DNA from 3 places in the Fusibacter fontis genome. Region 1 is predicted to be linked to each of the others. Evidence: riboswitches for the same ligand, from Rfam matches in the RefSeq annotation. Region 1 holds a riboswitch; each other region holds the start of a gene.
The links. A riboswitch is a leader RNA that binds a small molecule or an ion and turns the genes downstream of it on or off. The one in region 1 is predicted to bind cyclic di-GMP.
Positions count from the first base shown of each region.

Region 2: linked by a shared signal. The riboswitch ahead of ACZ41W_RS01155 (GspE/PulE family protein) and the one ahead of ACZ41W_RS10450 (InlB B-repeat-containing protein) in region 1 are both predicted to bind cyclic di-GMP.
Region 3: linked by a shared signal. The riboswitch ahead of ACZ41W_RS06845 (transglutaminase-like domain-containing protein) and the one ahead of ACZ41W_RS10450 (InlB B-repeat-containing protein) in region 1 are both predicted to bind cyclic di-GMP.

Region 1 covers NZ_AP042445.1:2,348,298-2,353,056, reverse strand. The annotation lists gene kamC (lysine 5,6-aminomutase reactivase ATPase KamC) at 1-270, shown strand, start outside; gene kamD (lysine 5,6-aminomutase subunit alpha) at 260-1,813, shown strand; gene kamE (lysine 5,6-aminomutase subunit beta) at 1,815-2,573, shown strand; gene ACZ41W_RS10455 (hypothetical protein) at 2,977-3,204, shown strand; cyclic di-GMP riboswitch class I at 3,205-3,325, shown strand; gene ACZ41W_RS10450 (InlB B-repeat-containing protein) at 3,351-4,759, shown strand, end outside.
Region 2 covers NZ_AP042445.1:294,036-298,794, forward strand. The annotation lists gene ACZ41W_RS01145 (hypothetical protein) at 1-470, opposite strand, end outside; gene ACZ41W_RS01150 (prepilin peptidase) at 878-1,663, shown strand; cyclic di-GMP riboswitch class I at 1,726-1,809, shown strand; gene ACZ41W_RS01155 (GspE/PulE family protein) at 1,953-3,638, shown strand; gene ACZ41W_RS01160 (type IV pilus twitching motility protein PilT) at 3,731-4,759, shown strand, end outside.
Region 3 covers NZ_AP042445.1:1,515,683-1,520,441, reverse strand. The annotation lists gene ACZ41W_RS06855 (ATP-binding protein) at 1-496, shown strand, start outside; gene ACZ41W_RS06850 (class D sortase) at 668-1,375, shown strand; cyclic di-GMP riboswitch class I at 1,500-1,580, shown strand; cyclic di-GMP riboswitch class I at 1,660-1,740, shown strand; gene ACZ41W_RS06845 (transglutaminase-like domain-containing protein) at 1,752-2,564, shown strand; gene typA (translational GTPase TypA) at 2,725-4,593, shown strand.

The DNA.
Region 1 (4,759 bases):
ACCACGCATTTTGACGGATTGACCAGTGTACCTGAAACTGCGCATTATCAAGTCAATGGACTTTCACATATCGATTTGGAACTGATTCGAGATAAAATTGAAAAAGAAGGCGTTTCATTGCTACACGAATACATGGACTACAGACTTTCAGAAGTGAGTCAAATGAAAGAAATTCCCAAAGAAGCGATAAGAATTTCTGAACTTATGGGATTAGATAAACGCATCATTAAACGTGCGAAAGAAATATTAGGAGGATCACATGGCGAGTAAATTAAATTTGGATTTTAGTATCGTCGATAAAGCGCGTCAATCAGCTAAAGTTATCGCTGAAGACACGCAAAAATTCATTGATCGTCATACAACTGTTGCGGTAGAAAGAACTATCGTTCGTCTACTCGGCGTTGACGGCATTGACGACATAGAAAGACCCCTACCAAATGTTGTGGTAGACAATATCAAAAAAGGCGGCGGACTTGCAGAAGGTGCTGCTTATTGGTTAGGTAATGCAATGGTTGCACTGGGAAAATCTGCTCAAGAAATCGCTGAGGGAATTGCAGCGAATGAAATCGACTTAGTGACAGTACCGGCTCAAAATGATGAAAAAATCGTTCAAGTGATTGAAGTTGAAGCGAAAAAAATGGTTGAGCGCATTAAAAACAATCGTGCAACTCGCGACGAATTTTTACGTACAATCGGAGAAGGTCCTAAACCTTACTTGTATGTTATCGTTGCAACTGGTAATATCTACGAAGACGTTTTACAAGCGCAAGCTGCTGCAAGACAAGGTGCGGATATCATTGCAGTTATCAGAACAACTGCTCAAAGCTTACTCGACTACGTGCCATATGGTCCAACGACTGAAGGTTTTGGTGGGACGTATGCAACTCAAGAAAACTTTAGAATCATGAGAAAAGCACTAGATGAAGTGGGTCAAGAAGTGGGTAAATATATCCGTCTTTGTAACTATTGTTCAGGTCTTTGTATGCCAGAAATCGCTGCAATGGGCGCAATTGAACGACTTGATGTCATGTTAAACGATGCGCTTTACGGCATTTTATTTAGAGATATCAATATGCAAAGAACGTTAGTCGATCAATATTTCTCGAGAATCATCAACGGATTTGCAGGCATTATCATCAATACAGGGGAAGACAATTATTTGACAACATCAGATGCGATTGAAGAAGCACATACGGTACTCGCATCACAACTCATCAATGAGCAATTTGCGTTTTTAGCGGGTCTACCTGAAGAACAAATGGGTCTTGGACATGCATTTGAAATGAACCCTGATACGGAAGATGGTTTCTTATTAGAACTTTCTCAAGCACAAATGGCAAGAGAAATTTTCCCAAATGCACCGCTTAAATATATGCCTCCAACAAAATACATGACGGGTAATATTTTTAAAGGACACATTCAAGATGCTTTATTTAACGTCGTATCTATTATGACGAATCAAGGCTTACAATTATTAGGTATGCCAACTGAAGCCATCCACACACCACTTTTACAAGACCGTGCGCTTTCAATTGAAAATGCGAAATACATCTTTAACAATATGAGACATTTCGGCGATGAAATCGAATACAAAAAAGATGGCATGATTCAAAAACGTGCACAAAGCGTTTTAAAAGAAGCAGCTGACTTACTTGCAGAAATTGAAGAAATCGGTATTATGTCCACAATTGAACAAGGCAAATTTGCTTCTGTAACACGTAAAATGGACGGTGGTAAAGGTCTTGATGGCGTTACTCAAAAAGGGAATCGCTATTTCAACCCATTTATCCCAATGATGTTAGGAGGTAAATAACATGAGCGTGAATAACGGTTTGGACTTAACGAAAATAAAACCTTATGGCGACACCATGAACGACGGTATGATGCAGTTTTCATTTACGCTACCCGTTCCATGTAACGATGAAAGTAAAGAAGCAGCAAAACAACTTTTAATTAAAATGGGAATCGAAGAACCGGCTGTGGTTTCTGCGCAAGATTTAGGTGTAGGTTATACATTTTTTATCATGTATGGCAAATCCACTCATACAGTAGATTACACGCAAATCGAAGTGCCTAAAGTAGATTCTGACGTGATGGATAAATACGAAGTGGAAGCATATATTGAAGAAAATATTAAACGTGATGTGGTGATTGTCGGTGCATGTACAGGTACAGATGCCCATACAGTTGGTATTGACGCGATTATGAACATGAAAGGCTTTGATGGACACTATGGACTTGAAAGATACCACGGTATCAAAGCGTATAACATGGGCGCACAAGTGCCAAATGAGGACCTCATTGCAAAAGCCATCGAACTCAATGCGGATGCGATCATTGTGTCACAAATCGTAACACAAAAAGACGTGCATATTATGAACATGACCAATTTAATTGAGTTACTTGAATCTGAAGGCATTCGCGATAAACTCATCGTATGTGCAGGCGGACCGAGAATTTCTTATGAGCTTGCAAAGGAACTTGGATTTGATGCAGGTTTTGGAACAGGTACGTATGCTGAAGACGTCGCATCGTTTATTGTACAAGAAGTAGTGAAGCGTGAAAGTAAATAATTTCGACGTTTGGTCATAAAATGATGATATGAAAGACAACGAGTTTACATAACTCGGCGCATCATCGTTCACACAATATAACTAAAATAATTGAATTTACGTTGTTTTAACACAATAGAACTCAGCGAATGAGCATAACAGGATAGTTCAAAATAAGAACTAAAAAAAGTCCTGTATACCGCTTATTCGCTGAGTTTTTTTGTCACGTAGGTGTCACGCATACGTTATCATTTTGTAACGAGTGGGGGGTATCTATTGGATATACAAAGCGATAGGTGATTTTGATAAATTCTTCAATTGTATCATTCAATAATCAATAATCAATGGTCAATGATCGATTATCAATTGTCAATTGTCAATTGTCACAGATCATTTGTATGACTCCGCAAAAGGAGGAAATCGTATGAAAGCTGTAAAAGAACAATTCTTAGGTGCTAATTTTCTCGTTTCCATTTATCGAACTGAAAATCATACGTTTCAAGGTGTGATTGAGTGGCTCGACACAGGCAAAAAGATTCATTTCAGAAGTGAAAGAGAGATGCTCAATCTCATAGAAAATGCGCTGATGGAACAAATGGCGCTCGGCGATTTGAGGAAATGGGAAGATACAAAGAGCATCACCGTTGTTTAGAACCGAAAAAGGCAAACTAGGTGAAAGCTTAGGACGCAAAGTCTGGAGTCTAAGGCAATAGAAATTTCAATCCATTAGATGGATGAGAGAATTGATTTGCTAAGATCGTCCGATTACCAAATGTACATTTGGCAAAGGAGACTTTTATGAAAAGGACAGTGAAAAAAGTAAGCGCACTGCTTCTTATAGCAGTGATGATTTTAGGGATGATCCCAGTTGTTACAGCGGTTCCAGCACCGACAGTTGTGCTGGATAAAACGGCTACTTGGATTGCACCGACAAGAGAGTATGAAGTAAAATTGAATATCCAAACCAATGAAAGCATGACACCAGTAGATGTGGTTGTCGTACTGGATTTATCCTCTAGTATGAATAAAGATAAACTTGCAGCAATGAAAGATGCATCAAAAGATTTTGTGAAAGATGTATTACCAGTTGAAAATTATAAACAAAATAGAGTAGCTTTGGTAACGTATAGTGACTCAGCAGAAGTTGAACAAGAATTCACAACACACCAAGGCCAAGTCGTAGGAGAAATTGAAAGTTCTAAAGTCGGTAAAGACGATGGAACCAATATGCAAGCCGGTATGCTCCTTGCAAAAGAGATGCTTTCAAGATTTGGCAGAAGCAATGCATACCAAGCAATTGTTTTCTTCTCAGATGGCGTTCCAACTTTCTATATGAATATGAGCAATGATGACTATACAAATTTATATAGAGTGGTACAGCCTGCAGGCGAAAACATCGTTGAACTAGAATTTAGATATATTCGTTATTCAACCGATCGATATGAACTATATGATGATGATCATCAAGACAGATACCCAGGATTTATGGGATCTGGAAGTAATTATGAAGCTAATGGAAGAGCTAAACTTATCACAGAAGGTCTTGCAGCAGAGGCAAATGGCGTGAGCATTTATACCGTGGCATTAGTGAACGGCATGAACAGTACCAATTTAGGATATGCACGTTCAACGCTCAATCCAACTGGCTCTGAAAAATATCAAGTAAAATACTATGAAGCACCTACAACTGCTGAATTAGACGAAATATATGAGTCCATTCAACTTCAAATCGGCAGAATTGGTTCAAATGGCGTAGTGACTGACGTGATTCCTGAAGGTTTTGCACTCGTTGCAGGTAGCTTTGAAATCAATGGCTTACCAGCAGGTGCACCAGAAGTCACATACAATGAAACAAGCAAAATGATTACTTGGAATTATGGCGATGTCATGAATGAAACTGAAGATGAATTGACATATAGAATCAGTGCATTACCATATTACTATGGCGTACTCGATACCAATGAATACGCACAATTTAGTTATATTCCTAAAAATAGTGAAGTGCCTACAATTTTAACTTTCCCAGTACCTGAAGTGGCTGTTGCGCCATACGCTGTGGATGATACGTACTCGATTTTTGTAGGAGATTCATTAAATGATAATGTATCCGTCAATGATCTCAATGAACTCGTGATGGATAGTACAGAATACAGCAGTGTAATCAGCTACGAACTTGTAACACCACCAACTGCTTATCCAGCATTTGT
Region 2 (4,759 bases), 1.3 Mb from region 1:
TCAATTTCCTTTTTCTTACTTTCGCAATTGCGTATCTTTTGATCGAAATCCATAATTTCTTGATTTCCTTGCTGATTGACCCAAGCAATTTTTGCATTTAATAAGGTTGTGTACTCTTGTTCAAGATATTCTGTCTTTTTTAAGGCATCTGTAATACCTTTGATTTCTACTTGATATTGTGTGAGCGTTTCGAGCAAATTATCGTACTTATATTGTGCCATTTTCATTTCTCTAAACTCTCGATCCAGCATTTCTTCGTAATGATTTGAAAACAGTGCGATGAGTTTTTTTATGGAAAGTTTCTCCATAGCATGATAGTCTTCGGTCTCTTTTTTTAGGCTAGATTGCAAACGAATTTCTTCTTGAGAAAGCTTCGCAAGCTCGTCTACCAATTTTTTTCTTTTGTTGATCATGTAAGCTCTATTTGCCATAATCTTGGACAGTTCGTCCAAGCGACTAAAATCTTCCATCGCTTTCTCCTTAATTCACTTCTAAATATGACAGTCGCAAAATACGTATGTCAACTTTTGCTTGTACTTTTATTAGTATACCCCAATGAAATGAAAAATGAACATAAAATTTATTAATAAAGAATTAAATCTATTGTTATGAATCAACTGTTATGAATCAACTGTTATGAATCAACTGTTGTGAATCAACTGTTATGGATCAACTGTTGTGAATCTGTTGCTTTGAATGCGAAAATGAACAAATAATAAATTGGAGTGAAGCATTGTTTCTTTCTATCGTATTATGTTATGATGGTGATATAAATGATTGAAATTGTAAAGCTTAAATTTGTTAACTTAAATATGTTAAACTTGAATTGTTCAGTTACCGTTAGTTCAAAATGTGTAGAATCCTGTAGGAGGTTGTTTTGACGATATATTTGATGTCCTTGGTCACTTTATTTGGCATGATTATAGGGTCCTTTTTAAATGTTTGTATTTATCGAATTCCAGTAGGTTTAAGTATCGTAAAACCAAGGTCTCGATGTGGAAGCTGTGGTAAAGTATTAACAGCAATTGATATGATCCCTTTATTTAGCTGGATTTTTTTGCGTGGCAAATGCAGAACCTGCCAATCAAAGATTTCATTTCGATATCCATTTGTGGAATTACTAGAAGGTCTATTGTTTTTAGCGATTTACATCAAGTTTGGTTTGAGTTATGACACGTTGATTTTGTGGATTTTTATTGCGTTGTTGACGGTTATATTTTTTATAGATTATGATCATAAGATGATTCCAAATTCTATTGTCATCTTTGGGTTAATTGTAGGGACGATTCCAGTTGTTATGAGCTATATCCATTTGTACTCAATCTATCATGTGACAAGTTGGTTAACGCCGCTTTTAGCAGCACTTGTACCGGTTGGCGTCATGATACTTATTGCACTGTTGTCATTTGTCATTGCAAAGCGTTCTGGAATTGGAATGGGGGATATCAAAGTGTTTGCACCCATAGGTCTTTTTCTAGGTTGGAAGTTTGCTCTTATGGTCATATGGTTATCTTTTGTATTGGGTGGATTTTTTGGAATTTATTGGCTGATTGGTTTGAAGAAAGACAAAATGGAGACAATTCCGTTTGCTCCTTTCATTGTTGTTTCGTGCTTAATCACAATTTTATATGGTACAGAGTTGCTAGCAATTGTAACTGGATAATTTACATGAATTAAACGTTTACAATTTCACGAAATACATGTATAATGTTGATAGATTTATAATGAAAATATCGGCAAACTGTATGAAAATACAGGACGCAAAGTTAGAAGTCTAAGGCATAATGCTATGATCGTTCAACTGCAGTTTTTTTAAACTGCAGTTTTTTTATTTTATTTGGGTATATTGTCAATGACAAGCCATTTAAAGGCTTGAGCAGATGCCTAGTATAAGTGTATAATAAATATTGAGAAAACGTAATAATTTCGAAGTAAGAATAGGAGTACATTCGATGGCAGCTCAAAAAATGCGTCTTGGTGACATTTTAGTGAAAAATGGTGTCATCGATGAAGATAAATTATTTAAAGCGTTAGATTTGCAAAAATCAACTGGTCAAAAGCTAGGTGTTACACTGATTACACAAGGTTGGATTACTGAAGATCAATTGTTTAAGGTGTTGGAGGAACAGTATCAAATCCCCTATGTAGACATTAACAATATTTATATAGATCCGAAAGTGCCTAAATTAATTAGTGAAAGTCTAGCACGTAAGCACATGGTCATTCCGATTCGATTAGAAAATAATGTGATTACCATTGCCATGGTTGATCCACTTGATATGATTGCAAAGGACGATATTCGCTTGATTACTGCGATGGATATTAATCCTGTAATCTGTTCACAATCGGATATTGCAAAAGCCATTAATCGCTATTACGATGCCTCTGAAAAAGCAGAAAAGGCAGTTGAAGACTTTAAATCACAAATTGGATTTACTGAAGAAGATGAAGAAACTGAAGACGCGGATGTTACCAATTCACCGATGGTTCGATTGGTGAATACAATCATTTCGCAAGCGGTTAAGAGCAAAGCAAGTGATATTCATATTGAACCTTATGAGAGAACAGTCCGTATTCGGTATCGTATAGATGGTGAGCTTCGAGAAATGATGACTCCTGCTAAAGCGACACACTCTGCAATTGTAACGAGAATCAAAATATTAGGAAAAATGAATATCTCTGAAAAGAGAATTCCTCAAGACGGGCGTGTAGAAACGATTATCGAAGGCATTCCAATTGATATGCGGATCTCAATTTTACCAACTGTGTATGGTGAGAAAATCGTTATTCGTTTACTTGATCGTAATAGTTTAGTGGTTCAAAAAGAAGATCTCGGTTTTACAGATCATAATTTAGACATGCTTGAAAAAATCATGAAAGTTCCTGAGGGAATTATCTTGGTAACAGGTCCAACTGGAAGCGGAAAGACCACAACCTTGTATTCACTTTTAAAAGAGCTAAATAAAGAAACTAAAAACATCATTACGGTTGAAGACCCTGTTGAATATCGATTAGAAGGCATTAATCAAGTGCAAGTAAACGTGAAAGCAGGTCTCACTTTTGCAAGTGGATTAAGATCCATATTACGACAAGATCCAGATATTATCATGGTAGGAGAAATTCGTGATGCAGAAACTGCTGAAATTGCAGTAAGAGCCGCTATAACAGGACATATTGTACTGTCCACTATCCATACAAATGATACGGTTAGCACCATTTCAAGACTTGAGGATATGGGCATTGAAAACTACTTGGTGAGTTCGTCTGTGGTGGGCATTATCGCTCAGCGTCTTGTAAAGAAGGTATGTAATAAATGTAAAGTGGGGCATTTAGCAAGCTATGACGAGTTGGATTTGTTAAGTTTGCCACATGATACAGAACTAGAGATATTTGTAGGAACAGGCTGTAATTCGTGTAATCATACCGGATATTCTGGAAGAACTGCGATACATGAAGTGCTTGTAGTGGACAGAGAAATTAGAAATCTCATCAGTACAAGTCAAAGTATTGACGACATCAAAAAAAGAGCGGTTGAAAAAGGACTGACAACCTTAAACGCAACTTGTAGAGAACTTGTGAAAAAGGGCGTTACGACTCTTGATGAGATGAACAGAATGACATTTAGCTTTGATGAATAATGAGAATATGTGACTAAACTGCATCATAGTTGAAATCTATCAACACTTGAAATCTATTAATAATTGTTGAGTCCAATTAAAATGGAGGGTGTATGGAATTACACAAATATCTTGAAATCGCCATAGAGCATAAAGCATCTGACGTTCATATCACAGTTGCATCGCCTCCAATTATGCGGGTTAACGGAAGCTTAATTCGCATGACAGAGCAAAGGTTGATGCCGGACGATACGTACCGGATTGTTCGAGAAATATTGACTGCAGAACAAGCCGATGATTTAGAAAAAAGAGGCGAACTCGATTTTTCTTATTCATATCCAAGTTTGGGTCGTTTTAGGGTCAATGCTTATAAACAACGTGGTAGTTACAGTATTGCTCTTCGTGTTGTCGCATTGAGTATTCCAACTATGGAACAATTGAAATTACCGCAAGTACTTAAAGAACTTGCAGGAAAACAGCGTGGTCTAATTCTGGTGACTGGACCAACAGGTAGCGGTAAATCCACGACGTTAGCCTCTATGATTGACTATATGAATCATGAAAGAAATGAACATATCATGACCATTGAAGATCCCATTGAGTATCTTCATAAACATGATAAGAGCATCATCAATCAACGTGAGATCGGAAATGATTCAAGGACGTTTGCAAATGCATTAAGGGCGGCTTTGAGACAAGATCCTGACATTATACTCGTTGGAGAGATGCGAGACTTAGAAACGATATCCACAGCGATTACTGCTGCAGAAACAGGTCACTTAGTATTGTCAACACTCCATACGATCGGTGCAGCTAAAACCATTGACCGCGTGATCGATGTATTTCCACCTCATCAACAGCAACAAGTGCGTATTCAATTGGCATCTGTACTCGAAGCGGTTATATCGCAGCAAATATTACCAAAGGCAGATGGCACGGGACGTGTCGTTGCTTTTGAGATCATGGTTGCCAATACCGCGATTCGAAATCTGATCCGCGAAGGCAAAACGCATCAAATGCAAACAGTGATACAAACAGGTATAAATCAGGGGATGATTACAATGGATGCCTCATTGATTGACTTATACAAAAAACATCAAATTGATCAACAAACATTGCGTAAGTACGCAGTAGACTTAGAT
Region 3 (4,759 bases), 830 kb from region 1:
TGTCGTGATTGAAGATCTTGTTGAAGATCAATTGATGATCAAAATAAAAGATGATGGTACCGGAATGGATTCTGAGACGGTTGAGAAAGTCATTGATCCATTTTATACGACTCGAACAACACGTAAAGTTGGGCTAGGGATCCCGCTATTCAAACTTTCTGCTGAGCAATGCGGGGGGTATTTTACCATTAAATCACAGCTTGGAGTGGGAACAGAGATTACAGCTGTTTTTCAACACAGTCATATTGATCGTGTACCACTTGGAAGTATGCCAGATACTATTGTCACAATTATTAATGCCTGTGATCAAATGGATTTAATCTATACGCATACTTATAATGGTGCTTCCTTTACGCTCAATACAAAGGAAATTAAAAAGCTATTAAATGGCGTTCCAATTAGCAACATCGATGTCATTACTTGGCTTCGAGAATACATTGCAGAAGGATTAGAAGAAATAAAAGTTAAAAGTTCTGAGGTGCCAATTGAATTTTAGAAAAATGGGTATTCAGGTAATTGTTGTATCTATATTATTTGTTATTTTGACTAATTATATCGAAATAGACGCTTCGATACGCATCGCTCTTAGTGTTTTTGGAATCGGTTCGGGCGTTTTACTGTTTTTTTTAGATGGCTATAGTCATTTAGATTGATAGAGGAGAGAGCTATGAGTAAAAAAAGAAAAATCATTTCGACAGTATTAATCATTGTCGGAATCGCAGTGGCTGCTTTTCCTATTTATGATCGAATCTATGCTTATTATTGGCAGCAAAAACTGCTTGCTGCGTTTGATGATGAGCTCGAACTCAGTATCAACGCACCTGAAGAAGTAGCATCAGATTATATCGGACTCGAAGATATTTATAGTAGCTCAAATGCTGCAGAAACAGATGGAACAACTGAAACAGAAAATCAAACAACCGCTACTTCAGAAGGAACCTCCGAGGGAACGACAGAAAAGAAAGCACCTGTAGTAGACAAAAGCGTTGTTGCCAAGATAAAAATCAAAAAGATTGATGTTTTGATGCCAGTGTTAGTAGGCGCGACGGAGAAAAATCTAAATCGTGGTGCAGCCATTATTAAAGGTAGTAGTGCATTTGGCGAAGTGGGAAATGTTTCAATCGCAGGTCACCGCGGTCGCTCTTATGGTGTGTTTTTTAATCGTCTCAATGAAATTAAAAATGGTGACGTGATTGAAATTGTCACAAAAGAAAAAATCTATAAATACACCGTTTATAAAGTGCATATTGTTGAACCGGAAGATGTTTCTGTATTAAATAGCAATGGAAAGGATAAGATTTTAACATTGGTCACTTGTGATCCTGTTAAAAACCCGACGCATCGACTCATTATTCATGCGCTACAAAATCCGTAGAAATATCAGTGTGAAAATATCAGGGTGAAAATCTCGTTGGTTTCGCCATTTGTCATGATTATTTAATAGTTTTTTGAAGTACACATGCTATAATGTAAGTAACACTTAGTGAAGAAGTATCTTTTCACGATAACGGCAAACCATTGGAAACGGTGGGACGCAAAGCCATAGGGCCTTTCGAAAGAATGGCAGCCGCGCTACCGAATGGAAAGTTTTTCTATTTTTTGAAAACTAAAAGCTAAAAATTGAAAACTGAAAATTGAATACGTGAAAGATAGTCTCTTCAACGATAATAGCAAACCATTGGAAACGATGGGACGCAAAGCCATAGGGCCTTTCGAAAGAATGGCAGCCGCGCTACCGAAAGGAGAGCAATATGAAACGATTTAACCGTTTTACAGTCTGCTTGTTTGCATTAGTTTTACTAATTGTTCAAGTAGCAGTTGTCGTTCCCTCTTATGCTTCTGATGAGATTTTGATTGAAGCACTTCATTCAAAGGGAGTTGTAAAGATTCAAATGTCTCAATTGAGTCAGACTAAAAACGTGGTCTTGATTGAAAAAGATGGAACAAGGTATACGTATCCACTAAACACGACGCAACCTGTTCAATTCCCACTGCAAATGGGAAATGGTGTGTATCAAGTTCGAATCATGGAACAAATCAGTGGAACCAAGTACAAGGAGTTATCTCAAGCTACAATTGACTTAAATCTCGAAGATTCAAATTCAGTATTTTTAAATAGCATTCAAGATATTAATTGGGAAGGTAGTTCAACAGTTGTCGAACTCGCTCAATCGTTGACACGTGATGCGAAAACAGATGAAGAAAAAGTCTTAGCCATTTACCGTTATGTCACTCAACAGTTTTCGTATGATTATAATAAAGCTAAAACAGTTTCGTCTGGCTATATTCCAAATGTTGACGAGTTAATGCGTTCACATTCAGGTATATGTTACGATTATGCAGCGGTTTTTGCAGCGATGTCGCGCAGTGTAGGTATACCGACTCAATTGATTAAGGGGTATAGCACTACGACGGGTAGCGTGTACCACGCATGGAATGCAGTATATGTAAACGGCAGCTGGAAAACAATTGACTCTACAGTTGATAGTACGAAAGGTGAACTCAAAAAGGGTTCACAAATCTACAAATCGAGTGAAGAGTATACTGTGACTAAAATATATTAAATAATTTTATTTTGAAACAAAGCATCTTTATAAAACTGTTTATAGGGGTGCTTTTTTTTTAATTTTTTGTAAATTGTCAATAATTCATATCATTTCATGTGAAAATAGGATAGAATTATAAAGTTGAATTTTTTTTTTAGAATCAGTTAGGAGAATATGAATGTCACAAAGTAATGGAATTATCAATATCGCTGTTATCGCACACGTCGATGCAGGAAAGTCAACTTTAGTCGATGCGTTTTTGAGTCAAAATAATGTTTTTAGAGAGAATGAAGTTGTACCGGATTGCGTCATGGATAGCAATGATCTTGAAAGAGAACGCGGCATTACAATCTATTCAAAAAACTGCTCGATTATGTATAAAAATCATAAAATTAATATAGTGGATACACCAGGCCATGCGGACTTCTCATCAGAAGTAGAGCGCATCATGAAAACCGTGGATACCGTAATCCTATTAGTGGATTCAAGTGAAGGCCCTATGCCACAAACAAGATTTGTTTTAAAGAAATCATTGGAAAGGGGATTAAGACCTATCCTCTTTATTAACAAAATTGATAAAAAAGACCAAAGAGCAGAAGAAGTTGTCGATTTAGCATTTGACTTATTTGTAGAGTTAAATGCCAATGATGAACAATTAGAATTCCCAATTGTATATGGTATTGCAAAAGAAGGGATTGCGAAATTATCGCTTGAAGATGAAAGCAATGATTTATCCCCACTATTTGATTTGATTTTAGACCACGTGAAGCCTTATTCTGAAGATCCGTCAGAGCCTTTGAAAATGCAAATATCATCCCTTGATTATGATGATTATGTGGGACGTTTAGGTATTGGTCGTGTGACAAGAGGCACCATTAAACAAGGGGATCAAGTGATTGTATGCAAAAGCGAAGGCGTACAAGAACGTGCAAAAATATCCAAATTATACGTGTATGAAGGTTTACACAAACGTGAAGTATCAGAAGCTATAGCGGGTGATATGGTGGTTATTGCCGGAATCGACAATATCTCTATTGGTGAGACGATTTGTAATCCAAGTTTTATTGAACCAATGGAAATGATTGAAATCGAGGAACCGACACTTTCTATGAACTTTTTAATTAACGATTCACCATTCTGTGGAAAAAGCGGAAAGTTCGTAACCAATCGCCATTTAAAAAATAGATTGGATAAAGAGCTTGAAGTAAATGTTGGTTTAAGAGTAGATGCACTGGATTCTGTTCAAGATGGATACCGCGTTTCAGGTCGTGGCGAGCTTCATTTATCCATATTGCTTGAAAATATGAGAAGAGAAGGATATGAAGTTGCCGTTTCAAAACCACAAGTTTTGATGAAAACCATCAACGGTCAAAGATGTGAACCGATTGAACGCGTGATTGCCATTGTACCGGACGAGTATTCTGGAGCTGTTATTTCAGAACTTAGTATCCGAAAAGGTTTGATGGACTCTATGCAAACAGAAGATGGATATACGCGAGTTGAGTTTCTCGTTCCAACACGTGGTTTATTAGGGTATAGAAGTGAGTTTGTAAACGTAACACGTGGTGAAGGTGTTCTCATTCGATCGTTTGCAGAATTCCAACCGTATAAAGGGGAAATTCCAAAGCGTAACAACGGAGTATTGATCTCTCAACAAGGTGGCGTTGCAATGGGATATTCACTATTTAATTTATCTGAAAGAGCGACAATGATGATTGATGCTGGAACAGAAGTATATGAAGGCATGATTATTGGGATTAATTCTCGTCGTGAAGATATGACAGTTAATCCAACTAAGAATAAAAAGATGACGAATACGCGTTCTTCAGGTAACGATGATGCCATTAAGTTAATTCCACCTAAAATTTTCAATATGGAAGAGGCACTCACGTTTATTGAAGATGACGAGTTGTTAGAAATCACACCAGATGCATTAAGAATGAGAAAAAGAATCTTAAATGAGACAGACCGTGTGAGATACCGAAACAAAGTCAATAAAGAACTTGAAAACTCAGAAGAGCTTGATACTGCTGAAGAAGCAGTATAAATAAAACATAAAACGAGTCATTTATAAATCTATAAAGCTATACATTTAAACATTCGATAGCCACTACAATTCAGCGAATCATGCTGGGGTGTAGTGGCTATTTTTATTGCGACAATTAAATAATGACAATTGACAAAATATGGAAATTGCGATATGATAAAAAGCA